DNA from 3 places in the Neobacillus solisequens genome. Region 3 is predicted to be linked to each of the others. Evidence: riboswitches for the same ligand, from Rfam matches in the RefSeq annotation. Region 3 holds a riboswitch; each other region holds the start of a gene.
What was found. Region 3 has a riboswitch for cobalamin ahead of ACI3K6_RS19805 (cobyrinate a,c-diamide synthase). Riboswitches for the same ligand answer to the same signal wherever they lie in the genome.

Region 1: linked by a shared signal. The riboswitch ahead of metE (5-methyltetrahydropteroyltriglutamate--homocysteine S-methyltransferase) and the one ahead of ACI3K6_RS19805 (cobyrinate a,c-diamide synthase) in region 3 are both predicted to bind cobalamin.
Region 2: linked by a shared signal. The riboswitch ahead of ACI3K6_RS02355 (ABC transporter substrate-binding protein) and the one ahead of ACI3K6_RS19805 (cobyrinate a,c-diamide synthase) in region 3 are both predicted to bind cobalamin.

Annotation. Positions count from the first base shown of each region.
Region 1 covers NZ_JBKFGJ010000002.1:127,486-138,299, reverse strand. Annotated here, with positions in the region: gene ACI3K6_RS01165 (hypothetical protein) at 1-324, opposite strand, end outside; gene ACI3K6_RS01160 (lmo1851 family serine protease) at 444-1,922, opposite strand; gene ACI3K6_RS01155 (hypothetical protein) at 2,232-2,360, shown strand; gene ACI3K6_RS01150 (YodL domain-containing protein) at 2,406-2,714, opposite strand; gene ACI3K6_RS01145 (sporulation protein) at 2,829-3,599, opposite strand; gene ACI3K6_RS01140 (serine/threonine-protein kinase) at 3,586-4,407, opposite strand; gene ACI3K6_RS01135 (hypothetical protein) at 4,411-4,599, opposite strand; gene ACI3K6_RS01130 (YozD family protein) at 4,785-4,958, opposite strand; gene ACI3K6_RS01125 (hypothetical protein) at 5,130-5,297, shown strand; gene ACI3K6_RS01120 (hypothetical protein) at 5,298-5,972, opposite strand; gene ACI3K6_RS01115 (hypothetical protein) at 6,019-6,159, opposite strand; gene ACI3K6_RS01110 (DUF2935 domain-containing protein) at 6,374-7,213, opposite strand; gene metE (5-methyltetrahydropteroyltriglutamate--homocysteine S-methyltransferase) at 7,372-9,678, opposite strand; cobalamin riboswitch at 9,838-10,030, opposite strand; SAM riboswitch class I at 10,102-10,212, opposite strand; gene ACI3K6_RS01100 (HXXEE domain-containing protein) at 10,343-10,814, opposite strand, start outside.
Region 2 covers NZ_JBKFGJ010000002.1:382,921-393,734, reverse strand. Annotated here, with positions in the region: gene ACI3K6_RS02405 (ATP-binding protein) at 1-195, opposite strand, end outside; gene ACI3K6_RS02400 (ECF transporter S component) at 198-695, opposite strand; gene ACI3K6_RS02395 (bifunctional adenosylcobinamide kinase/adenosylcobinamide-phosphate guanylyltransferase) at 664-1,149, opposite strand; gene ACI3K6_RS02390 (histidine phosphatase family protein) at 1,101-1,712, opposite strand; gene cobS (adenosylcobinamide-GDP ribazoletransferase) at 1,670-2,458, opposite strand; gene ACI3K6_RS02380 (bifunctional adenosylcobinamide kinase/adenosylcobinamide-phosphate guanylyltransferase) at 2,459-3,052, opposite strand; gene cobD (threonine-phosphate decarboxylase CobD) at 3,010-4,110, opposite strand; gene cbiB (adenosylcobinamide-phosphate synthase CbiB) at 4,067-5,050, opposite strand; gene ACI3K6_RS02365 (adenosylcobinamide amidohydrolase) at 5,044-6,513, opposite strand; gene ACI3K6_RS02360 (FecCD family ABC transporter permease) at 6,514-7,578, opposite strand; gene ACI3K6_RS02355 (ABC transporter substrate-binding protein) at 7,544-8,509, opposite strand; cobalamin riboswitch at 8,680-8,872, opposite strand; gene ribH (6,7-dimethyl-8-ribityllumazine synthase) at 9,186-9,656, opposite strand; partial or broken gene ribB (3,4-dihydroxy-2-butanone-4-phosphate synthase) at 9,714-10,316, opposite strand; gene ribE (riboflavin synthase) at 10,349-10,814, opposite strand, start outside.
Region 3 covers NZ_JBKFGJ010000021.1:79,125-89,938, forward strand. Annotated here, with positions in the region: gene cobO (cob(I)yrinic acid a,c-diamide adenosyltransferase) at 1-163, opposite strand, end outside; gene ACI3K6_RS19800 (cobyric acid synthase) at 176-1,681, opposite strand; gene ACI3K6_RS19805 (cobyrinate a,c-diamide synthase) at 1,674-3,044, opposite strand; cobalamin riboswitch at 3,192-3,381, opposite strand; gene ACI3K6_RS19810 (GerAB/ArcD/ProY family transporter) at 3,958-5,058, opposite strand; gene ACI3K6_RS19815 (hypothetical protein) at 5,081-5,293, opposite strand; gene ACI3K6_RS19820 (Ger(x)C family spore germination protein) at 5,298-6,557, opposite strand; gene ACI3K6_RS19825 (spore germination protein) at 6,583-8,112, opposite strand; gene ACI3K6_RS19830 (FMN-dependent NADH-azoreductase) at 8,402-9,037, opposite strand; gene hpaB (4-hydroxyphenylacetate 3-monooxygenase, oxygenase component) at 9,613-10,814, shown strand, end outside.

The DNA.
Region 1 (10,814 bases), on a different contig from region 3:
AGCGAACCAATGATCCTTTTGAATAACAATGATGGCCCGCCGCTTCCAACTCCATTTCCCTCCATAAATCGATTTCATGATTTTCGTATCTTTAACAGACAGCGGTTGAACATCTGCGTGATGACTTCCTGCACGCCTTTGAACACGAAACCGCTTACCCGTCTCTACATCCATCACTGTAAACTTGGAATACCGGGGCAGAATCCGGTCAACTTCCTTCCAATTTGGCATTTCCACCTTATAACTAATTTCAGACGTAGCATCGACCCGTGGTCCATTTAGGAGGATCTGAAAAAATATAAGGATGATGACAAACCTTTTCACGTAACTCCCCCTTCAGCAGACAAAAATACTACATTTTAAGAGTTACCTGAAGTTCTCCATCTCATTCATTTTTTTCATGAATAAAAAATCCCGACTCTCATCGAATCGGGATTTTTCCTCTATTTCATTCTTCCTTTTAATACCTCTACCGCTTTTTGCAGCTGAGTATCATTAGCTTGAATTTTTTCTCGTAACAGTTCCATCAGTTTCATGCTGGAATCACCTTTTAAAACACCATCTGCAGGTAATTGATTGGCTGTTTGGAATGCGATTACGGCAGCCTTTGTTTTTTCATCGAAAAATCCATCTTCACGCCCAGGGTCATACCCAATTGCTTTTAACATTTTCTGCGCATTTTGGACCTCTGTGGAGGAGGATGATAGGGCTAATTCTTTATCAGGGTTAATAATTGACAAAGTTGCATATTCAGGAAGTGCGACCTCGTAATCAGGTTTAATCCCTTTTTTGTGAATCCAGTTGCCATTTGGCGTTAACCATTTCGCTATCGTGTATTTCAAATTTGAACCGTCTTTAAAGTTTGATGCCGTTTGTACTGTTCCTTTACCAAATGATTTCTCTCCAACAAGCGGTACTCCAGCTGACTCTTTTACTGCTGCTGAAAGGATTTCCGACGCACTTGCACTTCCCTTATCGATTAAGACAACAAGCGGAAGATTAGGATTACCTTCATTCTGGGAAGGAATTTCCTTGATTTTCCCGTTTCGATCTTCTTCTTTCACAATAAGCTTTCCTTTAGGAACAAACATACTTGATATGGAAATAGCTTGGTCCAATAATCCTCCTGGATTTTGTCTCAAGTCTAAAACCAATCCTTGCATCCCTTTTTTCTGCAAATCATTTAAGGTTGTAACCAGTTCCTTTGAAGTATTGCTGGAGAAACTTGTAATTTGAACTTTAGCGATTTTATCATCTACCATTTCACCATAAACGGTTTCAATTGGTATCTCATCCCGGACAATCGGAACACTGATCGGTGCTTCTGAGCCCGGACGTTGAATGGAAAGCTCCACTTTTGTTCCCTTTTTACCTCTAATTAAAGTGACAGCTTGACTTGAAGTCATTCCTTGAAGGGATTTCCCATTAACCGATAGGATCATATCATTTGGTTTTAAACCGGCTTTTTCTGCAGGAGACCCTTTAATTGGTGATACAATTAAAATGTGTCCGTCCTTCTCTTGAATCTCAGCACCAATTCCTTCAAACGAAGAGGAGATGCTGTTATGAAAACTTGTCGCTTCTGACTTGCTCATATAATCAGAATAGGGATCATCCAATGATTCCACAAGACCATTAATTGCCCCGTTAATTAACTTTTGATCATCAAGTTTTTTATAATATTCTTTTTTTAATGTATCATATGCTTCGTACAGCTTGCTGAATTCAGTTCTTTCATTATTAACGGTAACCACCTTCTCATCACCAAACGAAAGGGCTACGGTCGTTATTCCAGCTGATAAAAACACAATTAAAAACAACAGCATAATAAAGTGGAACTTTTTCAGGCGAATATACCCCGACTTGTTTTCAGTTGCTTGCTCTTGAGTTTCTTTTTGTTGTTCATTTTTCTCTTCTTCCAAAGCCTTCACCACTTTCAATAACCATAAAAATAAATAACATAATGGGCTAAAACCTATTTCTACAACCTTAAGCTTACTTCCAAATGATTAAAACAATTGTAACATAATAAAAATAAAACCCTTAGTGTTTAGAATAACATCTTTTAATTAAAATTAACAAAGAATTAATCATGAAAATGTAATTTTTAATAATCTGTTCATACTTTTTATCCCTCTGTCATGAAATTTTAAAAATGAGGCATTCTATTAATAGCTCCAAAGAAAGCACTATGTATTTTTCCACAAATATAAAATGAGGAGAGATCCATTATGGGAAAAAAGCATCGCAGCCGCATTAATTCACCGAAAAAAAATAATCATATTCCTGCCGAAGCGATTGTAGCCGAGCATGAGGCCCATGCCAAAGAAAACCAAGCAAGCGGCGGACGTAAACGCTAACCACTAAAAAAATACCTAAGGGAGCTACCCTTAGGTTTTTATATGTTAAAGCAAGAGGATTCGATTAATAGGAAACCAGCCACCTGGTTTTAATTGATAGTAATGCTGTCCACCACGTCCTTCATCAATTAGGACGATATCCCCGGTAGTCAAGAATCTGCCCTTATAGTTTAGGGGAATTCGATCGGTTACATTAAATCGACTAAAGGTTTCCTTCAAACAATTTTCTCGGCTATTGGCCTCAATAGTTGTTCTATAAACTTGTTTATGCCCTTTTTTTTCCCGCTGCCTTGGAGTTTGAAAGATCGTCACATCATAATGAGTACCACTTTTATTTGTTAATAGTTTGATCATTTGATCTCCTCCAACCAAAAGAGTTATTTGACTATTCTAATAATTGGAGATAACCATTAAAAATTCCTTCATCAAATTTCCACTAATTTTGTCGAATCCAATTTTTTTGATTTTCTAAGAATATCTTTCAATTACGCTTTGAATTTTCTGTTGTAGATATGGCATGTCCTGGTTGGTTATGGATAACCTGACGTTGGTTTCATCCGTTCCTATTGCTTCAGAGAATAAGCCGGCTAAACCTCTCGCTCTTCGGTCAACTTGGAACATAATATCTAATTCACCGTTACCTGATGGGAGGAAGACTACTTCAAGTTCATCCAGTTTTCCTCTAAAGGGACCTGATGTTGGGACAAACTCAAATTCTTGAACAAAAGGCAAACGTCCACGCAGCCTTCTTGGTGCTTCTTCACAATCTGCTTCACGTATTCTGAAACCGAGTTGATCAACAGCATTAAACACAGCCGTCATTAACGGATTAGGGACCACTTTTAAATAATCCTTGTCACTTGGATCCACTCCACCTTTTATATCTAGACCGGTGCTCACCCATATCTTAGACCTACCAATGGATAATGGTGTATCATATGGCAATTGGAATGAGAATGGAACTTCTTTTCTTTCATTCACTCTAATGGTGAAAGGGGCTGTCACACGAAAACGGTCAATCGTTGCGGTCACAGAATATTTACGATCATCTGATTCCCGTAAATAAGTGGTGTTCACAGAAAGATAGATATCATCTACTTGTTGATCAATCTTTCCACCTTTTATCTCCACTACCCCATTAATCGTCTCTCCAGGCATATACGTTTCCTTTTCAAGCTTTGTATCCACAGTTGCTGATCCAATCCCCACACTTGCAAAAACTTTGTTAAAGAATGACATGTTTCATACCTCCTAATTGTTTCGTTAATAGATGTATATCCGCTCTTACTTGATCACAATTCTCGTATACAGGATTTATTTGGAGTAGCCGTTTTATAATTTGCTGGCCTTGTGGCGATATATTTAACTCCTCTTCCCACGATTTTTCTTGCTGATTCTTTTCAAAGGAAAAATTCGAATAGAGCAAAAACAGTAGAAAATGACCGAGCCCGTAAAAATCTGCCTGAAAGTTTAGCTCCTTTCTTAGATCTTGGCTGGGACCCTTCTTCTTTTTTGAACCATCTAACGGTCTAGCCAATCCTAAATCGATTAGTCGAATCGAAGTCCCGTCTAATAGGACATTAGGAATTCGAATATCTCGATGAATGACTCCCATTCGGTGCAAATAGTCAATTTGCTCCAGTAATTTGGAGGCAATTGTAAAAGATTCTAATTCAGTTATTTTCCAGCCCTCATAAAAAATGAGCTGCTCAAAATTCTTTCCATTAATATATTCCATCGTAAAAAATGGGATGGTATTATGCATTCCATCCTCATAATATTTTGGAAATCCAGGATGTTCAAGTGAGCCTAATAGTTTCTTCTCAACCTCAAATCCATTTCTTCCCTCTTTAGTAAGCCTTTTATGAAGGCGAAGTGCTTTTAATACCTTTTTTGTACCAGTCTTTTCATCAAACACTAGATAACTGTGCCCATAACCGCCAGCCCCTAAATGCTTAATCACTTCGTATCGTCCAGCAATTACATCAGCTGAATGAAAAGGTCTCTCTAAAATATGGGAAAGCAATAACATCACTTTTTTGATCATCGTTTAACTGCTAAAAAAACTAGACAAGAAACTGCCGCTTTTATGCTTCTTTTTATAATGATGATGCCCCATATGATTGTGCTTATAATATTTTTGTTTTTTCCAAGCATCACTGGACGAACCGTAATGATGGTGTTTATGATGAGAACCCAACTTACTTTGGATAATCGATTTAATGATCTTTTTGAACATCCTATTCCCTCCTCCGTCTTCGTAATCATTTATACGAAGCCACTAATAAAAGGTTTCGTGATTTCATAATTTTTCCCTTTTATCTTTGAGGAACACAAACAAAAAGCGGGCAATAAGATGCACGCCTTTCGGTTGATTTATCATAAAGGAATAACTAAATCCCCTAATTTTAAAATAGATATTACCTACTCGTCCTCTACTTCCTCATCAATAATACTTTTTTCAATTAAATATTCGAAGGTAATATCTGCGATTTCCTCCAACTCCTCTTCACTGGGAACGTATCCCCTTTTTACCAGCTCATGAAAGAAAAATTCTGCAATCTCTTCTGTATCAATAAAAACCTCAATTTCTTTCAAGCTATCGCCCCCTTTTTACAGAATGTATGAACCATAAAGCTTTTTCATGCTAGTTACTTAAAAAAGCTTCTGATATAATTTCGTGCTTTTGTGTACAACGTTAAAAAGGAAGTCTTTTTAAGAATGGACAAGCATAAGATAAGTAAAAACAACCATTAGAGGTGTGAGAATATGTCAGAATTAAAATGGAAGTTAGAAGCTTTAAGAAATGATCTGAATCAAGAAGAAAGTCATATCATTAAATGGTTTGAAAGAATAACAGATACCATGTTTTCTATGATTAAATGGGCGGGAATTCCATTCGTCATCTACCTATTAGTTGAAATCATCAGATGGTAGCTATACATGGCTTTTTCCGTCTTCCTTTGAGATGGCTTTCAATTTTTTCAAGATAACCCGCATGACCTGATAATATTCCTGGTCATGAAATAAATTATATAAAATTCGATAATCATTATAGAGATCTAATAGATCATCTATCAATCTCTTCTTTTCTTTTTTTCGGGTGATTTCTTCAAGCTCTGATTGGCGAACTTGATTCTTTATTTGCGACTTAGAATTGTTTTTTTCCTGCTTATTCACTAAGTATAAGAGACCTAGTTTTTGAATAAAGGTGTCCGCACTTTCCGCATCGGCGATTAAAGTAAGTTCGTCCTCCCCGACTTCAAGCCACTCCCCATCATGAACCCTGGAGAGCTCATAAATAACATCTTCCCACGCATCATCTTTAGAACGCCAAATTTCTGTCCGGAAACCAACTACTTTGAAAAGGTCTGCCTCATATCCCTTTACTTGAACAACATCCCCAATGAAAAACTTATATTCAATATCAATATGCTCCTGTTCCAACACCTTGCCATCGTAATCTGACAACGGCTTTAAAGCAGATTCAACAAATAAGCCATGGCTTTTATTTACTTCATATACATACGAACCATCCAGCCATTTTACATCTGTTACATTTCTAAATTTACTGGATCCTTTAAACTTTTGGTTTAAGGTTTTTCCATCCATAATATAAAACAATAAAAAAAACCGCATACCATATTGGTACACAAGTTTACTTTGCTTTAATCTCCGCTCTATCAGGTGGTTTATTTTCTTGACTATTTTGCTTGTAGGTTTTATTAAACAATTCAATTAGTCCCCTAGCCGCTTTATCCGGATCAAAAGTACCTCTTTCTGCATACTTAACTTTCATGGTGAAATCACCTCGTTGTATAATATGCAAGTCGTTTTTGAATGGAATCTTGTCTATTATGTATGTGTTATAATTTTAGAAAAAACGGAAAAATGAACTTATTGAACCGTTGACCCAAAACCTTTCAAAAAAAATAAGAGCTGCTGCAGCAACTCGATTATTACTTTCAAGACCAAATGCTTTACACATTCTCTAACATTAGCTGTTTTCTAGTTTATTGTGTACTGCCTGTAAGATGCGCGTCAAACATATCAATGATTTCAAGAAACCTATCAGCTTCCCGGAAAACATGGTCTGCTAATAAAGGATGAATAATGCTCTTTATTCTACATTGCTCAATTAAATCACGAGCTGTTCTCTTAAAGTCCCTTAGAGAAGCGACCGACACCCGATTTTGATCAAGGAATTGATCTAAAAGAGGAACTGTTTGAGATTGTGGCTTCATAGAATCTAAATCTCTTGCTTGATACAGCAATTGATCAAAATCATTGCTGAAATTGCGTGCTAAATCAACTAGTTTCCTTTCTGATGGATCAAGGAGATGGCCAATAAATTTGGCGTGATCTGCCATAATCCTTAAAAAGAAGACATTTTCTTTAATAATGGCATCTGGAAGCGGTTGTAATTTTCCTTCATTTAATTCCATTAATCTTTTTCTAAAATAATTGGCTTCCCTACTTGTATGGTCAACTAATAGTGGGAAATTATTTTGCCCAGGTAATTTGCATGTGAGAATTAATCCTAATACTTTTCTTTTAAATACGAAAATATTCGTTGCAGCTTGTTGTACCTCGGAATTAAACCTTCTTATTTGTTCGGGGTCTGTTTGGTTATTGAAGGAATAGGCAGTTTGTTCGATTTGTTCAAATAAACGATAAAATTGATTAGCCTCTTGAATGAGTTGTGTATCCTCTGCTCTAAAACCTAATCGAAGAAATAAAGAATGCTCTTTCATGATCCTAGCCCAAAAACGAATTTCATTTAATGAACGCTCAACGAATAGCCCAGATGTAACCCCTGTATCAGCATGTAATTCGCGTTCTTGTCCGTTCATGCTAAGGCCCCCTTAAATACTGCAATTATTCTATTGTTATTGAATAGGTCATTTAAATATTCCTAAAACAGTTCCGCCACATAAATTATTGTTGGGATTATAATTTAACTCAAAGTAAAACGAGACCTAATAAAGATCTCGTTAATGCTTTAAATCTCTTATAAATTAATAGTGTGCTTTGTTCTAAGCTTTTCCCTTGTTTGTTTTGCTGCTTCAACCATCACCTTAAGTGCATCCACCGTTTCATTAATACCGCGTGTCTTTAAACCGCAATCAGGATTAATCCAGAACAGCTTCGGATCAAGTACTTGAAGAGCACGATCAACGTTTCTTACCAGCTCTTCAAGCTTTGGTACACGTGGGCTATGAATGTCATATACACCAAGACCGATACCTTTGTCATACGTATTTTCTTCAAAGGCATGAATTAATTCACCATGACTTCTTGAGGTTTCAATTGAAATAACATCAGCATCGAGTGCTTTAATGGCATCGATAATCTCTTCGAAGTCTGAATAGCACATATGAGTATGAATTTGTGTATCATTTCGCACTGAGGTGGTAGCAAGTTTAAATGCATAAACGGCAGCGTTCAGATAGCTTTCCCAGTTTTCACGTTTTAATGGTAGTCCTTCGCGAATTGCCGGCTCATCGACTTGAATCATATGGATTCCATGAGCCTCAAGTGTTTCCACTTCTTTTCGAAGCGCAAGCGCAATTTGATTGGCAACATCATAGCGTGAAATATCATCCCGTACAAACGACCAATTTAATATTGTTATTGGACCTGTTAACATCCCTTTTACCGGCTTGGTTGTTAACGATTGTGCATATACAGTTTCTTTAACTGTCATTGGTGCTTGATAAGACACGTCCCCATAAATAAGAGGTGGCTTTACACAACGGGAACCATATGACTGAACCCAGCCAAATTTTGTGAATTGAAAACCGGCTAATTTTTCTCCAAAATATTCAACCATATCTGTACGTTCAAATTCTCCATGTACAAACACATCTAAGCCAAGCTCTTCTTGAATATCAATCCATTTTCTTATTTCTGCATTAATATATTCTTCATATTCCGCATCCGTTAACTCGCCTTTACGCCAATTTAAACGCTGTTTTCTTACCTCTTGGGTTTGTGGGAAGCTTCCAATTGTTGTGGTTGGTAGAAGTGGCAATTGAAAAGCCTCTTCTTGAATCTTTTGACGAACATGAAATGGTACTTCACGTTCTACTTTATAGTTAGGCAATTTTTGAATGGCTTCACGAACTTGTTTGTTATATCGAAAAGATGATTCATTTAAAGTTTGAATCACTTTTGTACTTGCCGCCATTTCTTCTTGTATCGCATCTCTTCCAATTTGTATACCTTTTGTAAGGACAGCGACTTCATATAATTTTTCATCAGCAAATGATAATGCTTCCTTTAATACCTCATCGAGTGATTCTTCACTTTTAACGGTCACAGGTATATGCAATAAACTTGATGAAGGTTGTACAATAAGGTGATCTTTTGAAACGACTTTTGTAATCTCTGCTAGGGTGGATAATTTATCATCTAGATTCGCACGCCATATATTACGTCCGTCAATTATTCCAGCAGCAAGCACCTTATCTTTTGGGAAACCATGTTTTTTCAAAGCAATAAGATTCTCACCATGATCATGTACAAAATCAAGACCAATCCCTTGAACAGGAAGTGAAATGACATCTTCGAAATGTTCAATACTATCAAAATATGTTTGTAAAATCACCTTTACGTTTGGTGCCGCCTCATGCAACGTTCTATAAACGCCTTTACATAATGCTACCTCTTCTTTTGAGATTGTTGTAGAGAGAATTGGTTCATCGATTTGTACCCACTCTACACCTTCTTTTTGCAATTCACGTAAAATCTCAGCATAAAGCGGTACAAATTGATCTACAACTGCATGGAACTCACTTTCTTTATACCCTTTTGACAACTTTACGAATGTTACAGGTCCTAAGATAACAGGCTTTCCGTCAATACCAAGTTTTTGCTTTGCCTCTTTATAAAATTGAAGTGGGCGATTTTCGACAAGGGAAGGTATTGCTCTGTCCAGTTCTGGAACAATATAATGATAGTTTGTGTTAAACCATTTTGTCATTTCAGATGCAACCGAACCGTTAGTGCCTCGTGCTATATCAAAATACGTTTCAAGTGATACTTTACCTCCATCGTATTTAAAGCGCTTCGGTACTAGACCGAACATAACAGCAGTATCAAGAATATGGTCATACAAGCTAAAGTCTCCGACTGGGATCAGGTCAATTCCTTTATCCTTTTGTTTTTGAAGATGCTGCAAACGAATCTCCTCGACCTGTTTTAAGAACGCCTCTTTTTCTAGTTTACCACCCCAAAACTGTTCGAGAGCCTTTTTCCATTCACGATTTTCACCAATTCTCGGATAACCCAAATTCGAGCTTTTCACTTTATTCATCGCATTTTTATCTCCTTCTATGTTTGTATTTTCGTCTTCAACTAAAAAATCTCTCTTTTCAATTAGAAAAGAGAGATTTATACGCATAGCTAACTAGAGTTGAGACCATCTGGTTTTCTCAACACGTATTCATCACTCCTCCCTATACATCCGTAGAGTACAAGAGCATACAACAGGCAGGTCTCCTGACTTTGGTTCATCGCTTCTTATCCCTTCCCATTTCAAACTATGAAACAGTGGTTCATGATAAGTCGCTCCCCATTACAGTGGCGGGACCGTGCCGGAATTTCACCGGTCTTCCCTTTTAAGCTGTGTAGATCATACTCACAGCACCTATGCATCTGATATTTAATTTTAAATTAGAAAAAGACATAAGACCCCTCTATTTGAAAATAGAGAGGTCTTCATCACTTATGGAATCCTCTCTTATTTGTCAAAGCAAAATGCTTTGCAGGAATTAGCACCTTTTCAACAAAATTGTTGAATGGTTGCCGGGCTTCACAGGGCCAGTCCCTCCACCTCTCTTCATAAGAGTTTTAATAGTTTATAATGTTCTGAATTTAATAGTCATAATAGCATTAGAAACACGAGCTGTCAAAGTAATTTTCAAAAAACATAAATATTTTGCCTATTTCAATAAAGTTTTTAATCCTCAATCAACCTATTAAGAAGGAGTTATTTTGCCACCCACTTTAAACAAAAAAGGAATAAGTGCCAATAAAATAATTCCTACTACAAATGTTGATATGATTAACTCTTTCCATATAATTATATTCTTTGAAAACATTTGATAGATAACTAATGAATTTATTGGAAGGTTAAGTAATAAACCAGTGAGAAGTCCTGGTGCATACTTTTTCATCAATATGGTCGCAATAAGGTGCGGAAAAATAGCATTTAAAATCATTGAACCTAAAAATCCAATAAACATCCATTTCGCAAAATCTAATTCTGGCATATACAAAAAACTAAATGCAGATAAATAAGCCAAAATAGTTATAAAAATAACAGCAAAAAGGAATTCACTTGAAGAAACTGGCTTTTGAAACCTTGAAGATTGCTGTGACCATTTAGGCAACCATATTGCTTCTTCGATATTATGAAGTGTAATAGCAAAACAAAAAAATATAACAAGA
Region 2 (10,814 bases), on a different contig from region 3:
TAGTACTACTGCCTTTATATTCCCTCCTGCTGCCATACACTCCATTGCTGCAACGCGAAAAGAATAATAGGCAACCATTTCATAGGATACCTGAACATGGTCATGTTTCTTCAGTCCAATTGCCCCGCTGTTATCACTAGCAATAATAAGGTGATATCCATTTCCACTTGGAATCGTAATGACATTTCTCATCATGTTTATTTTCCTTCACTTATTTTGGGGTTCACAACACTCACAAGCCGCGGTACCACTACTAAGGTAATCACTATATTTATGAGAGACCCGACAAAAAGCGATGGAAGCATCCCGATAAAAAAGGCTTTACTTATTAAAAACATAAATGGAAGCGGTGCAACAATCGTATTTCCGAAGATAAAGATAAGGCCAGAAATAATCGTTTTATTTTTTCGATAAATGAAACCAAATAACCATACCAGGATGGCCATTTCTGCTGCGATAATCAAATGCATCGGGCCTAAAGGGAAACCACTGATCATGGCGGAAACTAAATGTCCTAATGCAGCCACGATTGCACCAGGACCACTGCCCATCAGTGCAGCCGCCGCTAATGCAGGGAAAGAATCAAGTGCCACACTCCCAACTAGAGCTGGTACCTTGATGGCGGCACCTACTGCCGATAAAGCTATAAATAAAGCCAGCCAACTATAAAATTTCACTTGTGTAGTATTCTTCATTATTTTCATCCCTTCTCTCCGTTTTAATGGTTTGATTCAAACCGTACCAAATCCATTCCACTTGGGTTGATCTAGCTGCTAAATCTTGATAAACCCATCCAGTGACATCCCGCCACAAACGCTGTTCTTTTTCAATCGGTACAATTCCTTTTGAGATATCTGTTCCAATAACTACCAATTGGCGGCATGTGTCTGCTTTTTCCCAAGTGTCCCAGACATCTAAGCACTCACGCCATTTTTCCAGACTACAATTACTGTCATATAGCTTGATTAATTGTTTTATCCATATTTCGAGCCCTTCTATAACAAGGAGGTCTCCCCTCACATTTGATAAATCTAACGGCAGAGAGATATTTGCGTATGCGGAGATCCAATGGTCCTTTTGAGTGAACTGATACGTTTTCTTTACCCAAGCTTTTTTTCCGTTAAAGGCACCACCTGTAATAAAGTGCATCGTTCTCCCCTCCTTAGCCCATTTCTATTAAATGCCAATTCAAACCCTTGTGAATGTGGTACTTGCCAACTCCAAAAATCCTGAATTTCGGGAGCGTATTCAGATAACAAATACCGAATCACTCCTCCATGTGTCATGACAGCACAACGTTCAAATGTTTGTGTTAAAACCATTTGGACAAGCTTTCTCCATCCAGCCTGCACTCTTTCGCTAAATTGCTGATAGGACTCGCCATTTGGAGGACTGTACCTGCTTGGGTCTGTTAGCCACTGTTCATACCGGGGTTCATCTTTTAATTCTTCATACGTTTTTCCTTCCCAATCACCAAAATTCATCTCTCTTAATTCAGACAACAAATAAGGATGTGCCTGTGGGAACACCAAATTCAGGGTGGCTGTACATCTTGGTAAGTCACTTGAAAAATAAATGTCATGTTCCTTCAGGTTCATTAGAACTGGTTCTCCCGGACATAAAGGAGAATCTGTCCAACCTAGGTAGGCTCTTCGTACATTTGCTTCTGTTATACCATGACGAAATAATGTAATAACCACACGATCATCCATAGGAATAATTCAGCCCCCTCCACAGTTGCCCCCAGTACATCACCTGTTATTCCTCCAAACCATTTCATCGCTTTTCGGCGGCAAAATAGACAGAAAACAACGGCTGAAAATATCAATATGCCCATAAATAAAATATGATTAAAAAAGAACAAACTGCCAATAAAATAAACCAGTAAATAAACTGGGTAAATCGTTAAGGCAGAAGCTCCCGCAGCAGATTGAAATAAATATCCCAGACCTTCTTGCTTAGCTGACTTAACCGTTAACAACATAACCCCCATAATCGTTTTGCTCAAAAAAGGAATAGTCATGATAAGGAAATAAGCGGAGTTCTGATTAGTGATCGTGATCTCATAGAGAAACAGGAACCGGCTGGATAATAATATAAGTATCGAAATAACCCCAAAAGCACCTGTTCGTGGGTCTTTCATAATTTCTAGTCTTTTTTCCTTATCTCGATAGGAGAAAAAAGCATCACTCGCATCCATCCAACCATCTAAGTGAATCCCACCAGTCAGAAGAATCATCGCCAGCCATAACAAAAAAGACATTGCCAAATGGGAAAACGGCGTATATTCTCTCATTACAAAAAACAACAAAGAGTATAAAATTCCTTGAAATAAACCGACCAGTGGAAAAGCTTGAATGGTCCTTTTTAAATGGCTCTGATCGATTGGTAATTCTTTGGTGATTGGAATAGCAGTAAAAAATTGTAGCCCAATTAAAAATCCTTTTATAAATTTCATTTACCTCTGATCCACAGCTGGACTTTTCTCCCCTTTCATTTTGATTGGGATTCCGTTTTCAACTAAATAAGCTTCATCAGCTAGCCTGACTAGTTCCTGATGAATATGTCCTAACACTCTTTGATACTTGAACACTAACTCATTTTCAGACGGTAGATCATTTATGACCTCATTACTGACCACTATAACTGTCATGGCATGCTCCTTTAACATGGAAATGCCCTGCACAATCGTTTCTTTTACGTTTAAAAGAAAGGTGTCCTCCATTTCTGCAGAGGTAGAAAACCATTCATTATTTAATAGAGTGGTAACGCAATCTAGTAAAATAATATCTTGAACACCCAACCATTCTAGTGCTTTTTCAATTCTGGTAGGCTGCTCGATCGTGATCCACTGATATCCGTCTGTAATACGATCCTGTTGATGCTTTTCAATTCGCCGCACCATTTCTTCATCAGATGGCATACCGGTGGCCAAATAATGTAAACGGGCACCGGTTTTTTTATGAATTTCAACTGCCTTTTTCTCTGCAAAGCTGCTTTTCCCACTTCTTACTCCACCGCTGATGAATACAAGGGATGGGATGTCCGCCATCGGGCTAACACCTCCATGAGTTTTGTATTTTCTTCTCTACTTTTTATCGCAAATCGAAGCCAATTGCCTTCTAAACCTGGAAAATTAAAGGTATGGCGAGGAATGATGGCATTTTTCACCAGGAATTCAAACATTTCATATTGATTCTTTACCGTTGGATCCTTAAATAAATAAAAATTTACAGTTGAATTTGTTACGAGAAACCTATGATGTTGAAAAAAATCAAATAGCCGATTTCGCTCCATAGCGATAAACTCCTGAGTGTTTAAAATAAAGTCATGATCACCAAGGCAAATCTCCCCAGCCAACAGGGCAATCGTATTGACACTCCAATGCGGCTGTAGAGGCAGCAATTCTCTTACCACTTTTGCACTTGCAGTTAAATATCCTAATCGCAGACCAGGTATCGAAAACATCTTCGTCATTGACCTAAGGATCATTAAATTCGGGTAATGATGGATGTAAGGAAGCATCGACTCGTATTCCACAACAAAATCGTAAAAGGCTTCATCCAGGATCACCACACATTGTTCCTCATTACAGACCTTAATGATCTCTAAGACGAGTTCCTGTGAATAGTGGATACCGGTAGGATTATTAGGATTGCAAAAAAACAGGGCGTCAACTCCCGCCAGACTCTCACGAAACTTATTCATTTCCCATTTAAATTCCGGACCCGTTAATGAAAAGTAGCGAATCTCGCATTGATTCGCGCGACAGGCACTTTCATATTCTGAAAAAGTCGGTTGCACGATTAAAACGGTTTTTCCAGTCAGCCACCGAGAAACAAGATGAATAAGCTCTGATCCGCCATTGCCAATCAGGAGTGATTCAGCTGGCAGTTTCTCCTTTTCTGAAATGAAGGTTTTGAGTTTTAATGAATTAGGGTCAGGATATACCATCAATTTATCGTAAAAATGAGGCCAATTTTCTTTTAAAACACTAGGTGGTCCCAATGGATTAATGTTTGCACTAAAATCAACATACTCTTGAGGTAATGGAAGCCCCATTGCTTTATAAAGATATTGTGGATTTGATCCATGTACTGGCCAGTTCAATCATCATCCCTCCCATCCAAAGAAAAAGTAAAAATAGAAACACTGTTTTATGTAAAATCATGTTTGCTTTTTTGATATCCTCTGCCACGATTGGTCGAAGGGGCTCCCCCATTTTTGCACGATTGGAAACAATACCTTTATAGTAATTAATCCCACCCAGTTGTATTCCCAAAATGACAGCAACAGCTGCTTCCCCCCAACCGCTGTTAGGGCTAGGGTGTTTTTTGGCATCTCTAAACAAAATCGACCATGCTTTTCGATAATGGAGGATCTTCGGCCGATTTCCCAATAACATGACCAATCCAGTTAGACGGCTAGGAATCCAATTCATCACATCATCCCATTTGGCAGAGGCCCAGCCAAATTCTTGGAATTTCTCATTCTGATAGCCAACCATTGAATCACAAGTATTCGTGGCACGATAGACCATAGCTAACGGGGCACCGCCAATCAATGCCCAAAATAGCGGTGCCGTAACACCATCACTCGTATTTTCCGCAACCGTTTCAATCGCCCCTCTGGCAATTTCACCTTCATCAAGCTCATCAGTGTCACGGCCAACAATATAGGATAGTTTTGTTCTAGCTTCACCCAAATCTCCATTTATAAGCGGTTGATAAACCTCAAGAGAGGCATTCCGCAAACTTTTTTGGGCAATGGTGGTCGATATGATGATACTTTCCACTGCAATTCCGAAAACGGGATGAATTTCATAGGCCATCCAGGTTACTAAGATGACTACAAAAAAGACTGTCAACAAAACAAAAAGGAGCATCAAAACCCCTTTCGTTTTCTTATCGTATCCGTTGTTCCAACGTTTTTCCAAATAGGCGATCAGTGAACCCATCCATTTTACTGGATGAGGCCACTTTGGTGGATCACCAATAACTAAATCGACTATGTAGGCAATGCTAATTGAAACTAAATGATAAACTAACATTTTTGTTTCCTTTTTTGAGATTTTTGTATAGCTTCTGTAGTACATTCGTAAACAGCTTTACTAATCAGTTTCCCTAATGAAGTGATCGTCCCCGCAAAGTCCAACATTTTTCCCGTTTGTGTAGCAGCGACTAAAATACTGTCAGTTGAAGTACCAGTGGCAATAGTTCCTGTTCGATTATCTTCAATCTTTAAATCATGCAATGCCTTAACCTTTGCTTCGGTTGCCGTCATAATACTTTGAATAAAAGATTCATCCGTCAGTTCTCCATTGATAAAGATCCAAGTATTAATAGTGCCTGGTACCTTTTCAACTTCATGAAGATGACTCCGTGCGGCATCAACAGCATTTCCAACTCCGGCAGTGACGACGAGAAATATCGAAAACCCTTCTCCATCTAGTTTTTTATAAACGACATCTTCCAAGATTACAGCTGTCATCATTCCGACTGTATCCGAAGGTTCAAATCCTCTCGCTAGTAAAAAATCAGTCATTTCTTGAATGTGATTACTGCAATTATAATCCTTATGTACATGTCGGTTCACGAACGTATCATGCCAGCCCACGCCTGACCCGATTACACCAGATGAAAGTGTCTTCAAAGGGATTGGTGACTTTAAAGAAATAATGTCATCGGATACATGAAGCATATCCTCAGTAACATGATAAGTGGGGCCATTATTATACACATTTGGCAACAATACCATTTGCGGCGCTGCTACTTTTGGATGAGGTTGCTTTTGGATACGCGTCCGATAAACGTCCTTAATTCGTTCTTCTTTTAAAACCTCATTCGGAATATGAAGACTATTGATCCTTCCCTTTTCCAGCAGTAATAAGCGATCACAATATAAACCCGCAAGATTTAAATCATGAAAAATCGAAATAACCGTTAATTTATGATCCAAAGTCCACTGTTTTAATAAATCCAGTAATTCTTTCTGATAAGATAAATCCAAATGATTCGTCGGTTCATCAAGCAAAAGAACCTCAGGCTCTTGAGCAAGTGCCTGTGCCAGAAATACTCTTTGCTTTTCACCCCCAGATAAAGCATTAATATCTTTATGCTGAAAATTTGAAATACCCACTTGCTTCATGACTAATTGTACTACTTCTTCATCTTGATTGCTCCAATTTTGAAAAAAACCCTTTTGATGAGCGTATCGCCCTAGTGCAACCGTTTCTTTTACAGAATAGGAAAAGGAATGTGAAGAGTGTTGTGATAATACAGCAATTTTTTTTGCAAACTGTTTTTGTGTGTATTCCTTCAGTTTTTTCCCGTTTATGAATAGATCGCCTGATCGGACGGGCAGTATGCCGCTAAGAAGTTTAAGGAGAGTAGTTTTTCCGCTTCCGTTAGGACCCAAAATCCCAAATAATTCACCTGTTTTTACTTCAAATGAAATATCTTTTACGACAAGTTCATTCCCATATCCTCCGGAAACATGTTGAACCGATAACATCTATTCATCACCTCTTTCCTTCCGTTTCCTCTGTAATAAGATAAGGGCAAAAATGGGAGCCCCAATTAAAGAGGTAATAACACCAATCGGAAGCTCGCTTGGAGATATAATTGTTCTTGAAATAAGGTCCGCGATAATCAAAAAGCCGCTCCCAGTCAAAATGCAAAGCGGTAAAAGATACTTATGATCTGGTCCCCACAACAATCTTGATAAATGGGGAATCACCAATCCGACAAACCCGATGGTGCCTGACACCGCTACTGCTGCCCCCGTTAGGATAGACCCTGAAATTAATACAATCATCTTTCTTTTTTGGACATTGACACCTAAGTGATGAGCCCGTTCTTCTCCAAAGGACATGGCATTTAATTCTTTTGCATTGTATAAAAGAATGGCAGAGCCTATGATAAAAAACGGTAATATGATATATATGTAGTCCCAGCCCCGCATCGAAACGCTTCCCAAAAGCCAACCGATGATTTGTCTTAGCTCCTCTCCCGTTAAGGCAATCATTAGAGAGATCAGTGCTCCTAAAAAAGAGCTAAAGATAATTCCAGTTAGGATGATGGTTTCCACTCTCATGGAATGCTCTATCTTTTTAGCAAATGACAAGACTAAAAAAATCGTCATTAACGAAAAAACAATACTTAAAATGGGTAATGTAAACATCCCCACTAGCGGAAGTGAAATCTGGAGGAATAGGGTTAGGACTGCACCTAGTGAAGCCCCTGATGAGACACCTAATGTATATGGATCTGCTAACGGGTTTCTTAATAAGCCCTGAAAGGCAGCACCGGCAATGGCAAGTGACGCACCAACAAGACCAGCTAAAATCACTCTAGGTAAGCGAATGTTGAGGACAATACTAGAATACATGGGGTCAATGCCACTTGTCGAGATTCCACCAAACAGCTTTGCACCTATTATCTTAATAATAGTAAAGATTGGAACTGAAACAGTTCCAATCGAAATACCAAATAAAATAGAAAGAATCAAAAAGATCCCTGCCACTAAGAAGGCTATATAATGTTTATTTAAATACTTCCGGGTAAACAGCCTTGGCAAGATCCTCTACTCCTTCAACAAGTCTTGGACCCGTACGAGTAACTTTGTCAGAATTGACATCCACAACTTGCTTGTTTTTCACAGCATTAACATTTTCCCAACCTTTTTGTGTTAACACTTGCTCTGTTGGATTTTTAACATAATAGCCATATGTAGTCACAATCACATCAGGATTGCGTTTAATCATGGCTTCCTCTTCAATCTTAATCCAGCCCTCTTGGTCGCCCGCAATATTTTCAGCATTAATCAAATTCAGCATTTCATTCATAAACGTATTTTTACCAGGAGCATAAATTTCAGGTGATGGTGATACTTCCACTAACACTTTTTTCTTCTCTTTAATATCTTTTGCTTTTGTTTTAATTTCCGCCAACTTATCTTTCATATGTTGAACGATTTCTTCGGCTTTCTTTTTCTCTCCGGTGGCAGTACCAATCATATTAATGGAATCATACACTTGTTCAAAATTTTCCGCATCATTGACAACTAGTACCTTGATGCCCGCATCGCGCAGCTGTTGAAGGCCTTCTTTTGAATTATGTACACCAGATGCATGTGCTAAAACAACGTCAGGCTTTAACGAAATAATTTTTTCAATATTAATTTCTTGTCCGCCGACTTTCTCTTTTTTAGCCGTATCTTCTGGATAATTATCAAAATCTGAAACGCCGACAACTTCTTTTCCAAGCCCTAATGCATAAGTAATTTCCGTGTTACTAGGAATTAGTGAAACAATTTTCTTAGGTTTTTTATCAATAACTACCTTTTGATCCACTGCATCTTTAATGGTTACTGGGAAGGAAACCTTTTCTGATTTCTTTTCCACGCTGGATTTTTTCTCTTCTTTAACTTGATCTTTTGCCCCTGTACAACCGGCCAAAGCCCCTAATGTTAATAGTACTACAAATAATAGTGAATACAATTTCTTCATTTCATACTCTCCCCTGCATGTTTACTATACAAAAAATAATAGGTCTTCCTTACGCCACCAAATAAAAAACATCTCCACACAAAATGGAGATGTTGGTCTGATTAGATTCAATTACTAACACATATGTAATAGTAGTCTAGTCGTCCACACCTCCCTATCCTCGTAGGTTATTTGGCGCATTCAAATAGGCAGGTCTCCTGGCTTATGGTCATCACTCCCCACGTCTTCCCATCGATTCGATAGTGACAATTTGTGGGTTGCTCCCATTTACAGTGGCGGGACCGCGTTGGCTTTTTACCAAACTTCCCTTTTAAGCAAAAATCCCTTTTCGAGGATTTTAGCACCTATTTTCATTATTTTTTGTTACTCCCATTATAAAAAACGGAATAGGATTTGTATACATTTATTTTAGGCACTTTTAAACTTGTCAGTTGATTTCCGCTCCAGGTGCTTCGCTTTCCGTGGGCGTTTCGGCGAGCCTCCTCGGCGCTTGCGCCTGCGGGGTCTCTCCAGAACCGTACTCCCACAGGACATTGATTTTCTTCTTAGAATTCACCCACGCACGAAGGAAATGCGTTAGCATTTTCGAGGAGTCTTCGCACCTTCCGCTACAATCAACAGAGTGTTAAAAATCAACTCTGTTCTTTAACACAGCCTTATTTTAAAATATTGCCTTTTACAACTCTAAGGTTCGGCAAAGATTCGCCATTTCAATAGCGGATGCCGCTGCTTCCCAGCCTTTATTTCCAGCTTTGGTACCGGCACGTTCAATGGCTTGTTCAATGGAATCTGTCGTTAATACACCGAAAATGACAGGAACCCCACTGCTAATAGAGGCAGCAGCTACACCTTTAGCTGCTTCGTTACACACATAATCAAAATGCGGAGTGGACCCTCGAATGACAGCTCCTAATGTAATAACAGCGTCATATTTTTTACTGTGTGCCATTTTTTGAGCTATTAATGGAATTTCAAATGCACCTGGGACCCAAGCAATATCTACATCCTCTTCACCAACGCCGTGTCTTTTCAGAGCATCTTGAGCACCACTGACCAATTTTCCAGTAATAAATTCATTAAATCGTCCGGCAATAATACCAATTTTCAGGCCTGAACCTACTAAATTTCCTTCATATAAATGTCCCATTTACTTTCCTCCAATCATGATTTAGACCTGGGTTGTCAAGTTGAGATTCATTGACGTTTCCATTGTCTTTCTGTATTCAATCAATTCCTTGATGGTAATCATCTTTAAATCCAGACGGTCTGCGATTTTACGAAGTTCCGGAACCCGTGCCATCGTACCATCCTCATTCATAATTTCACAAATCACTCCTGCTGGTTTAGCTCCCGATAATTTCGCCAAGTCTACAGCAGCCTCAGTATGTCCATTTCTCACAAGAACCCCACCGTTTTTAGCTATTAGGGGAAAAACATGCCCTGGCCTCTTGAAATCTTCACCCTTCGCATTTTGTTTAAGCAAATTCATGATGGTGGTTGAGCGTTCAAAAGCAGAAATACCTGTTGATGTAAATTTGTGATCAATACTAACGGTGAAGGCAGTGCCATGTGAGTCAGTATTTTTTTCTACCATAGGCTTTAGATCTAGCTTATGGGCCAACTCCTTTTCGATGGGAACACAAACTAACCCTCTTCCATAGGTCACCATGAAATTAATGATTTCTGGGGTTGCTTTTTCAGCTAAGGCAATAAAGTCACCCTCGTTTTCTCGGTCCTCATCATCACAGACTATAATAACTTTGCCTTGTTTTAAGTCAGCTATCGCCTCTTCAATTGAATCAAACATTTTCCTTCACTCCTTCTATGAAGCCCTGACTATTAAAACCCATGATCCTCTAAAAATTGTGCTGTAATCCCGCCGTTTTTGGTTGCAGATGTTCTTTTCGAAAAATGTTGAATATAGTGTTCCACATATTTACTAATCATATCGCACTCCAAATTAACAATATCACCCGTTTGTTTAAAACCAAGAACGGTTTCAGAGAGCGTATGGGGAATTAATGAAAGTGTGAAACCAGTTTCTGTAACTTCAAAAACGGTCAGACTCGTTCCGTCTACGGCAATAGACCCTTTTAAAATTACATACCTTAAAATATTGGGTTCAGTCTCGATCTCATAATAAACTGCATTTTCATAGGACTTTTTACTTTTGATTCTCCCTGTCCCATCAATATGCCCGGAAACAAAATGCCCTCCGAACCGGCCGCCTGCTGCCATGGCCCGCTCTAAATTCACTTTGGAACCCCGCCTAATCACATTCAAACTTGTCGCACGAACTGATTCA
Region 3 (10,814 bases):
CAGATTTACTTTCTGGAGATTTGATAAATTGGATCACAATGACTTTCTTTCCTTGACCGGCTGAACGGACTGCCAGGCCAAGGGCGGCTGTTGTTTTTCCTTTTCCATCTCCGGTATATACTAGCGTAAGACCTCGTTTTGCTTTATTTTCTCTTTTTTCCATCCCTCTTGCACCTCATCCGTTATTTTTTTGAAATTCTAACATTTTCTGTTCGATTAGTGGTACATTTACATGTTTCCTGACATGACTCGCTAGGCGATCAAACGCTTCCTCCCGCAATTGAGTAAAAGATTCACGCTCTTCGATTGGCTCCAACCCTTTTGCACCACGAAGCTGATTAAGGAATTCCTTGCGAAACTCGTCATTATGAAAAATACCATGAAAATAGGTACCTATCACTTTTTCTTCTGTCGTTTTACACCCATCCCATTGGCCGTATAAATCGATAAGGCCCAAGTTTTCTCCTATCGACTCTGTTTCGCCCATATGAATCTCATATCCTGTAACATCGAACCTCTTGTCAAAAAGAGTTAGAGTCCCATTTGATAGTTCGGTCCTTTTGTCTTTTGTGATAGTTGTCCGAATTGGCAGCAATTGAAGGCCCTCTAATTCGGGATTCATAGACTCGATGGCAAACGGGTCTGCAATTTTTTCACCGAGCATTTGGTAGCCGCCACAGATACCAAAAATGACTGCCTTGGTCTGTAACTCGGTTATTTTTTGGGCAAGCCCGCTTTTTCTTAAAAACAATAAATCCTCGATGGTATTCTTACTACCTGGTAGTATCATCAGATCAGGGTTATGTAATTGGTCGGCTCTTGTAACAAAGCGGACATGGCAATCCGGCTCAGCAAAAAATGGATCCACATCGGTGAAGTTGGAAATTTTTGGATATTGGATTACAGCAATATCTAGATCCTTTTCTCTATTTGGGTTTGAAGAATATTGGTTTAATATTAATGAATCCTCCGCATCAATATTTAAATGATCTAAGTAGGGGATAACCCCAAGAACAGGTTTACCGGTATACTCCTCAAACCATGTTAACCCAGATTCGAGAAGCCTGATGTCTCCCCGGAATTTATTGATGATTACCCCGATAACCCGATCACGATCCTCAGGCTCCATTAGCTGAAGCGTTCCTACTAAACTGGCAAATACACCGCCTTTGTCAATATCTCCAATTAAAATCACCGGTGCGTTAGCCATTCTGGCAACCCGCATATTCACTAATTCCCGATCATTTAAATTTATCTCTGCAGGACTGCCGGCTCCTTCAATCACAATCCTTTCAAATTTTTCGGACAGAACGGAAAGCGAACCTTTTATCAGCTTTAATCCCATTTGAAAAAAATCACTTCGATAGGCGCCGGCTTCCATGTTCAGATAGGGTTTCCCATGGACCACCACCTGTGATTGATACTCACGGTTAGGCTTTAACAAAATAGGATTCATATCCGTTGTTGCCTGAATGCCAGCTGCTTCCGCCTGGACTCCCTGGGCTCTGCCAATTTCTTTTCCGTCAATCGTTATGTAAGAATTTAAAGACATATTTTGTGACTTAAACGGAGCCGTTTTATGTCCATCCTGTGCAAAAATGCGGCAAAATGCAGTGACTATCACACTTTTGCCTACATCTGAATTAGTTCCTTGAAACATAAGAGGAATCGCCTTAGTCATTTGCTTGATACTCCTTACATTTATTGATCCAATTCTCAACCAACTCAGGGCATGAGCCAAAGTGGAGGTGGGTATATCCAGCAATTAGGTTCCCTTTCATATATCCTTCTTGTTGTTCGCTGCGGATCCCAGAAGTTAGGTAGGCATGTTTCCATTCCTCTTTCGGATGAAAGGTTGAATAGTGAAATTCATGGCCTTTGGCAATCAGCTTACCTTTTAGCAGAAAGTTTTCGTCCGCTCCTTTAATTTCGCGATATCCCAAGGCAGCAAGTTGTTTTTGCATTTTTACCTTCCCGGGTATAACTCCTGCCATTTCGTACTTATTCCCATCTGTTGTTTCAATAGATTCCGTTAAATACATAAAACCCCCGCACTCAGCTAAAGTAGGCAAACCATTTTTAATCGCAGAATGGATGGAATTTTTTGTATCAGTATAATTTGCCAATTCTTGGGCAAATTCTTCAGGAAATCCTCCTCCTATATATAAGCCATCAATCCTCTCGGGCAGAATTTCGCCTTTTAGCGGAGAAAATTCAATGAGCTCGGCACCAAAGGCTTCTAACAGCTCTAGGTTTTCCTGATAATAAAAATTAAAAGCTGCATCTCTGGCAATAGCTAGACGAACGGAACGATGCTCTATTTTATTAAAATGGGGTTTTTTTACCACTAAAGGAGGGGCTTGTGCTAGTTTATATAATTCATCAACATTTATCGTTTTTATAACCAAGCTGGCTAGCTTTTCAAAAAAGGGCTTCAATTCACCTCGTTCTATCGATGGAATCAATCCTAAATGCCTCTCCGGAATGGAAAGCTCTTGAGTTTGTTTCAAATAACCAAGGACTGGGATGCCACACCCCTGTTCAATAGCTGATTTGACAATATGATAATGTCCTTCACTCCCCACCTGATTGGCAATTACTGCAACAATATTTGTCCCGCTATGAAACTCCTGAAATCCTTTTACCACAGCAGCAGCACTTCGGGCCATACTAGCACAATTGACTACCAATACAACTGGACTTTCGGTGATCATACTTATTTCTGCAGTTGAGCCTTGATTTCTTAAGGGATCTTTTCCGTCAAAGAATCCCATTACTCCTTCAATAATAGATATATCCGTACTTTCGCCAGCCTTACTTACAATTTCTTTTACCATTTCTTCAGTTAACATCCAGCTGTCAAGATTTCTGGAAATTCTGCCAGTAACCGCTGTATGGTAACTTGGATCTATATAATCTGGTCCACATTTAAACCCTTGTACCGTATACCCCTTTTTCATTAGCGCAGACATAAGTCCAATGGTAAGTGTCGTTTTACCAACACCGCTGCCTGTACCGGCAATTACAATTCTTCGATTTGCCATTCCTATTCTCCTCCTACTATGTTAGAAAACTGAATGTAAAAAATCCGTTCAACAAAAAGCTGAACGGATTAAACGCAAGCAGAAAAAGGTTAGAAAGGCGTACCTTCAAACGCTAACGTCTCACCTTCTCAACCCCCGAAGAAATCAAAACTTTTCATAGTTAAGACAGGTCTCCTGACTTGTGTTTCTTCCTACTATCGACCCTTCCCGCACGGACAATTCTACTCCGATACAGTGGTTTGTCTATTTCGTCCACACTTACAGTTACGGGGATAGTTCCGGACTTTCACCAGATTCCCTATTAAGCCTTCTTGGCATCTTACCTATTTTCATATTTTTCTATTATAGTAACCTAATTATAGACACAATTTCAATAACTTCCATAAAAACTATGAAAAAACCCTTACATAACTTTTATTTAAGTTGGATATGTGAAATAGTTGATATTAAAAGGACACACAATTTATTACCTTCCAACTAAAGCCCAGTTAGTTTGAGTACAAAACTTCACCATCTGCAACTAATATTTGTGTGATTAATGGAATTCGGATTGTCCTCTTATTTTTGAACTGATCCCATCAATTATGAAACGGTTCCAGAAAAAATCTAAAAGAGCTTTATATTCATTAGTATTTTCGATTTATCATTTTAACCACCCTCATCTACTTATGGTACGGTTCACCGCACTTAGTTATGGGAAGGTTATTAAAAAATTACAAATTATAAACTAACTATCGAAACAAACATATTTTAACAGTACTGATTTTATTACTAGCTGCTTTAAAAATGGAGCCAGTTGAATGACAGGGTTTTCTATTATTTGTCTTTAATGTAGAGCTTCAGCAAATAAGAAAAGGACATCCCTCGATATCCTTTTTCCATTCACTATACTTTTTTAAAATCAGTTTCAAACCTACACATTAGCCAGTACCTTTCTCTTACGCCTCACCACAGCCCAAAAGATAAAAAGAAGTGGCAGAACCGTCCCCATTAAAATATTTAGGGGTACATAGGTCTTAAATAGGAATTCTGTTAACTCAATGAAATTTTTAGAGAAAAAAATAGCCCCAACACCTATTAACCATCCTATTGGAACAATCAGTGGCTGGTAGGTCGATATCCTGAGTACTTGTGCGGTACCAAGGCTAAGGCCATAAAAGAATAATGAAATCCTAACCATTAAACCAACAGTCCAAAATAAAATCGCAATAGCATCAAATCGATTTACAACTTCCCCCGCCTCAATATAACGAACCTCTGTAAATGTCGGAAATGACATATTTGCCGCTTCTTCAGGGCCAAATAAGGCAACTGGCCCAGTGATTGGTCCCAAAAAGAAAAGCAAAGTGAACCCCACTGCATATAAACCCGTCTTGATTAGTTTTTCCGGACGCTTTACATATGGCAGAACCATGCCTAAAATAACAAATTCTCCAAACCATCCCATTATGGATACGGCTCCTTTTGCAACCGGGATAACACCATTGCCCATGATGGGAAGAAGGTTGCCATAGTCCTTGTCATTCACAAATGTCATAAATACAACAGATACAGCCGCCAATACTAGAACTGGCAGCATAATTTGGTTAATTCGTGCCAATGTTTCTAATCCTAAATAAACTATAAAGGCAGTTAATAAAAGAATGACAGAGATGAAGGCCCATAATGGAGTCTCTTCCATAATAATTTTATAGGCTTCACCAAATAATCGTACCCCTAAAACGGCCATTATATAAAAATAGAGCAAATAGATAATCCCCAATATTTTCCCAATCCATGAAAAATGTTGAAAGAGAATTTCTATCAAGGAGAGCCCGGGAAAACGTTGAACCAATTTCGACAGGGCTAGAATTCCAATTAAGCTCAAAATAGAACCAACGATTCCGGCAAGCCAACCGTCTTGCTTGCTTTGATCAAGAACCAAGGTGAGCAAAATCAAGTGTCCAATTATAGTTAAAGAGGTGATTGCAAGCATAGCTGCCTGAACGTTGCTGATTTGTCCTTTTTCGCCCATAACGGTCTCCTTCTTTCCATTCTTATAGGGGGGATAATAGATTTAATAATTTTGCAATGGATAACACATTCTGAACTTTATAAATCGCCAGTACCCCGGCAACAATGGTCAAACCGATAATACCAAGCTGAACCGCTAAAATTTTATACTCTTTCTGTTTCCATATATAGTACACGTGGAGACCAGCAGTTCCAAGAACCAGAATAATAAATAAAAGACATATTAAAATATTCATATCTTCACCTTTCCCGAAGTCCATAACGTGATATATTGGTAATGACTTTTATCTGAACTGGCATCTCTTTTAATCCGCCGCTTCTCCACCCCGAAGAAATATCTTTCCATTCTTTGGGGTATTTGCGATAGATGGACTCTCCAAAGTAAAAAATATCGGCTTGCCATTCTTGTTTTACTTTGGCAAATGTATGATTTACCTCTTGCTTTATTTTATCTTTTAGCTGTATGTTTAACTTTTCCATTTCATCTGAACTCAAATTTACATTTTGACAAGTAATTTGTCCGATATCCCCATCTACCTTGATCGTAACCTCCATTTTTGGTTTACCGTTTACGATTTGAGGAGTACTTACAGAGCTAGTTTGGTTAATTTTTAAACTAATGGTTCCACTCTCATCCTTCGGACAACTCAAAATCACAACATCATTTTTTAATTTCCCATTGACCCAAAGAACACCGCGTGTTTCGTCTTTGTCTAGCCAGCCAATAAGGTGATCTCTTTTGAAGACGGCTGTACCTTGAATACTGAATGTATCAGTATTTTGTTTCATGGTTGAGTCTTTTTTCTGCGAATCCTGGCTGCTTGCATCTTTTAGAAAACTTTTGCCGGACACAACTTGCTCCAACTCTATTCCCTCGTCGCCAGCTGCGCTAATCTCACCGGTAAATGGGTCTTTCATTTTCATTGAGAGAGCTTCAGTAAATTGACTGAGATTTTGAACCATACTTGACATAGTGATCCGTTTTGTTTTGGTGAAGGCTGAAATTTCAGAACCTAACGGGTTTTTTAACTGTGTGGGTTTGTTGATAATATCGCTAGCCTTCCCTTTCGTAATCAACAATTTTATGTTTGGCCGAAAGCCATTTTCCCTTCTTAAAAAATCCAATGATTCTTTCATGCTTTCGCTTGCGGCCTTTTCCCCAAAAATTACGACCTGGACATGTCCCAAATAGACTTCCTTTGAAAGGGAGGTAGCAAGCTGGCTCATTGATTCCAACAAACTCCTGCCTTTGCTTGTGAAGATTAACTCCTTATCTTTTGCGCTGCCGGAAGATGATTGGTGAGTTCTGTCTTCCAGTTTCGGGATTAATGCCGTTAATTCAAATTGACCAACCTCATTTTTGTCGATCCCTACCACATTTAAAATAGCAAGATCATTTGCTTCCCGGCTGCTCCAACAACCTGTTAAGGTAAAGGAACTTATGCATAGGATAAAAGATAACAAAAAGTTTCGCGTTTTCCCAAGATCATGTTTTATCATTGGCATCACCCTCTTTAAGCTTCCTTTAAGGATTGTCTTCATTAGGACCTGTACGAAGTATGTTATCTATGTCCAACCCAGGCTGGCGTGTTTTGATTGCCCACCATGGAGCCCTTATAAACACATCTTTCCATCCTTCTTTTCTACCAGGGGAGATAGGTGAAAAATAAGGTACACCGAAAGAACGTAAACTGACTAAATGTGCAAGTGCAAACATTAGTCCAACCAGTATCCCCATAAATCCAAAAAATCCTGCTAATAATAGCATGGGTAATCCTAATAACCGAACCACTTGATGAAATGCATAGTTAGGTAAAATAAACGAAACCATGGCTGCCACTGAGACAGAAATAGCCATTACTGGCCCGATAATTCCTGCTTGAACTGCAATTTGGCTGACCAATACAAGCCCTAATATAATAATAACTGCACCACCAAACACTTTTGGCATCCGAAGTCCGGCCTCTCGGACCAATTCAAACGTTATAAACATGAAAATGGCTTCTACCAAAACCGGATATGGCAACCCTTCCCGACTTGCCGCGATTTTAAGCAATAGTGGCGTTTGAAGTAAATCCTGGTGAAACGTGTTCATGGCCAAAATAAAACTTGGAAGAATGAGTGTAACCAAAAGCCCCAAAAGCCGAATCCATCGGGTAAAGGTGGCGATTAAAGAGCCATTATAATAATCCTCATTCGAGTGAAGAAATTCTACAAAGACAGCTGGTGCGGTTAATACAAATGGGGTTCCATCCGTCAAAATTGCAACCTTACCATCCAGCAAGTTTGCACATACCCGATCCGGACGTTCCGTGCTATATACAGTTGGAAAAGGGGACCATCTTGAATCTGCCATTATCGATTCTAAATAATGGCTTTCTAAGATGCCATCAATATCAATAAGAGAAAGCCGCTTGCTTACTTCGTCTACCACCTTATCATCAGCTATCCCCTTTATATAAACCACTTTTATCTCGGTATTGGTCTGCCTTCCTACTCGTAAATGTCTCACCTTAAGTGAAGGATTTCGCAACTTCCTGCGAATTAGCATCAAATTTGTTCCGATATTTTCCACAAATCCTTCTCTAGGCCCTCTTACTAATGATTCCGAGGGTGGCTCTTGCACCGACCTTCCTGCTTCTTTAACGGTAGAAAACAAAAAGGCTTGATCGATTTGATCAACCAACAGCACTGTGTTCCCGATCAAAATATGGTCAATGATGGATTCTAAACTTCTAACATTATTTATATTGCTAAACGGGAAACGATTACGAATAGATACTCGAATATCATCGGAAGACTCCTTCTTCAACAGGCCACCGGAATCAGTGAGACCCTGCTCTATTTCCTTCAGGGCATGATCACTTGCCATTTCTGATAAATAGAAAATACATCCTTGAATATAATCGAATTGAACCATTTGAGAGATAAAATCATCGCAATCAGCAAATGTATATTGCAAAAGAGACAAGTTTTCCTCTAATGAAAATGATAGCTCTGTTTGTATGGAATCATTATCCGGTAAAGATTTATTTCTAAATTGCAATCTTTTCATCAAGAATAGCCTCCCTTTTTAGGTATTATGTTAATAAAAGGAAAAGATATTCAAAATTTCTACATACTTCAATATAAAAAATAAAAAGGTAGATTTATCCAATTGTTTAGATATACATGGGATGTCGGATCCAGACATTATTTTTCTAAACGCTTTAAACATGAATTCATTAAATTCCATTTTGTCATCCAATAAATTAGGTAAATAAAAAAGGATCATTAGCCCTTATAATGGACTAACAATCCTGGGAATTATGATTTATATTTAATGAACTAAGGGCTTTGGATTATTAAAAAGTATGTGCGATATCCTTCGCACTAGCAATGGCGTTTTCTTTTATTTCCTGCGCTTTATCCGGCATTGCATTATGTCCTTCGACAAATAATCCTTCAAAGGATGGCACTCCGTAAAACTGCATGATAACCTCTAGATAGCGATGACCCATTTCCATCTGGGCTGCTGGCCCTTCAGAATAAATTCCGCCGCGCGCTTGAATATGTAGGGCTTTTTTGTCGGTTAACAGACCTACAGGACCTTGTTCCGTATACTTAAAGGTTTTTCCAGCTACTGATACCGCATCGATGTAAGCTTTCATAACCGGGGGAAAAGAAAAATTCCATAAAGGTGTGACAAACACATATTTATCTGCAGAAACGAATTGATCGCATAGCTCAGAGAGTCGACCAACCTTGGCTTTCTCATCAGCTGAAAGTTCATCAAACCCTGAACCGCTTCTCAATTTCCCCCAACCGCTAAATACGTCAACATCAAGTTCGGGGATCGTTTCTTTGTATAGATCTAAATTGATAATTTCATGTTCTGAATGGACTTCCTTGTATGAGTCAATAAATGCCTTCCCAACTGCCATGCTGTAAGACTGAGTATCATCGTGGGGATGAGCTGTAATGTACAGTAATTTCGTCATTCGATTTCTCTCCTTCATTTTTTTATTTTACATTTTAGTTTTTGCTACAACAAATGAACTATACGCTACACGTTTTTGATTTTAAAAATCAGGCTCTGTTAATACTTGTCTGTTGATTTCCTCTCCAGGTGCTTCGCTTTCCGTGGGCGTTTCGGCGAGCCTCCTCGGCGTTTGCGCCTGCGGGGTCTCTCCAGAACTGTACTCCCACAGGACATTGATTTTCTTCCTAGCTTTCGCCCACGCACGAAGGAAATGCGTTAGCATTTCGAGGAGTCTTCGCACCTTCCGCTACAATCAACAGAGTGTAAAAAATCAACACTGTTCTTTAACACAGCCAAAATCAAAAAGGGATTTTCCTCCTCCACAGATCCCTTATTTTCAATTGAGTATCGGCTTCTTCTAATATTTGCCCGGATTTTACCATAATGGCCCTCTAAATTTCTGAAATCTTTTAGCAAAGCCCTTTATTTGATTTTACATTAATTGGGTAGAACTCGTTTATAGGGTTGGCAATAAAATAGAACTAGCTAGATAAATTTAAAAATGAAAAGGCTCCTTTAAGGAGAGGGTTAACAGTGGGAGCGATTAATGGAAAACAATTTATAGATCGGATTAATCAAGTAAAATCCAATATCTGGATAGATGGCAAGCAAATTACTGAAAAGTTGTCAGAACACCCAGCATTTAAAGGGATCATCAAAAGCAAGGCTTCTCTTTATGATCTCCAGCATGATTCTGTTCTCTCGGAAAAATTAACCTTTACTGAGTTTAATGATAAAATTAGCCTTTCCTTTTTACAGCCAAAAACGATAGAGGACTTAGTTAAAAGACGGATTATGTTTGAGATTTGGGCTAAGAATACAAACGGGATGATGGGAAGAAGTCCTGATTATATGAATACAGTAGTAATGGCGTTTGCCTCTTCTGCTAGTTATTTAAATAGTAAAGAAAACTGCTTCCCCAAAAATATTACGGCCCTTTATCAGAGGGCGATGAAAGAAGATTTATCTTTTACTCATACATTTATTACTCCTCAGGTCAATCGTTCCCAGTTGATGTGGGTAAACTCAAAAGAACCGATTTCTGCGAAAGTAGTTGAAAAAAATGATCAGGGAATCATTATTAAAGGGGCTCGCCTTCTAGCAACCCAAGGCGGTTTAACAGATGAAGTGCTGGTTTATTCTGCCGGTGGAGTATATGACCTTGATTCTGCTTTTGCATTTTCTATTCCTTCAGATACAGAGGGATTGAAATTTATTTGCCGCCAATCTTTTGTTGGGGGAGAATCGACCTTTAATTTCCCCTTAAGTTCACGGTTTGAAGAAATGGATACTCTATTGGTATTTGACCATGTCCTTGTACCATGGGAGCGGGTATTTTTTTACGAAAATATTGAAGTTGCCAATACCTTTATCCTGCAAAGCTCTTTTCATTCTAATGCCTTTCATCAAGTCATCACTAGACAAATTGTCAAAACGGAATTTTTATTAGGCCTAGCAGAGCTTCTTGTGAACGCAATCAATATAGGAGAATACCTGCACATAAAGAATAAATTATCCGAAATCATTATGGGACTTGAAACGATGAAAGCACTATTACAAAAAGCAGAGAATGAAGCAGCGTTGGATGATTCGGGATTTATGCGGCCAAATCTATTGCCTCTCCAGGTTGCTAGTAATATTTTCCCCAAAATCTACCCAAGGTTTTGTGAAATCATTCAAATTATTGGTGCCAGCGGTATCATTACGTTGCCAACGGAAGAAGATTTCAATTCAGA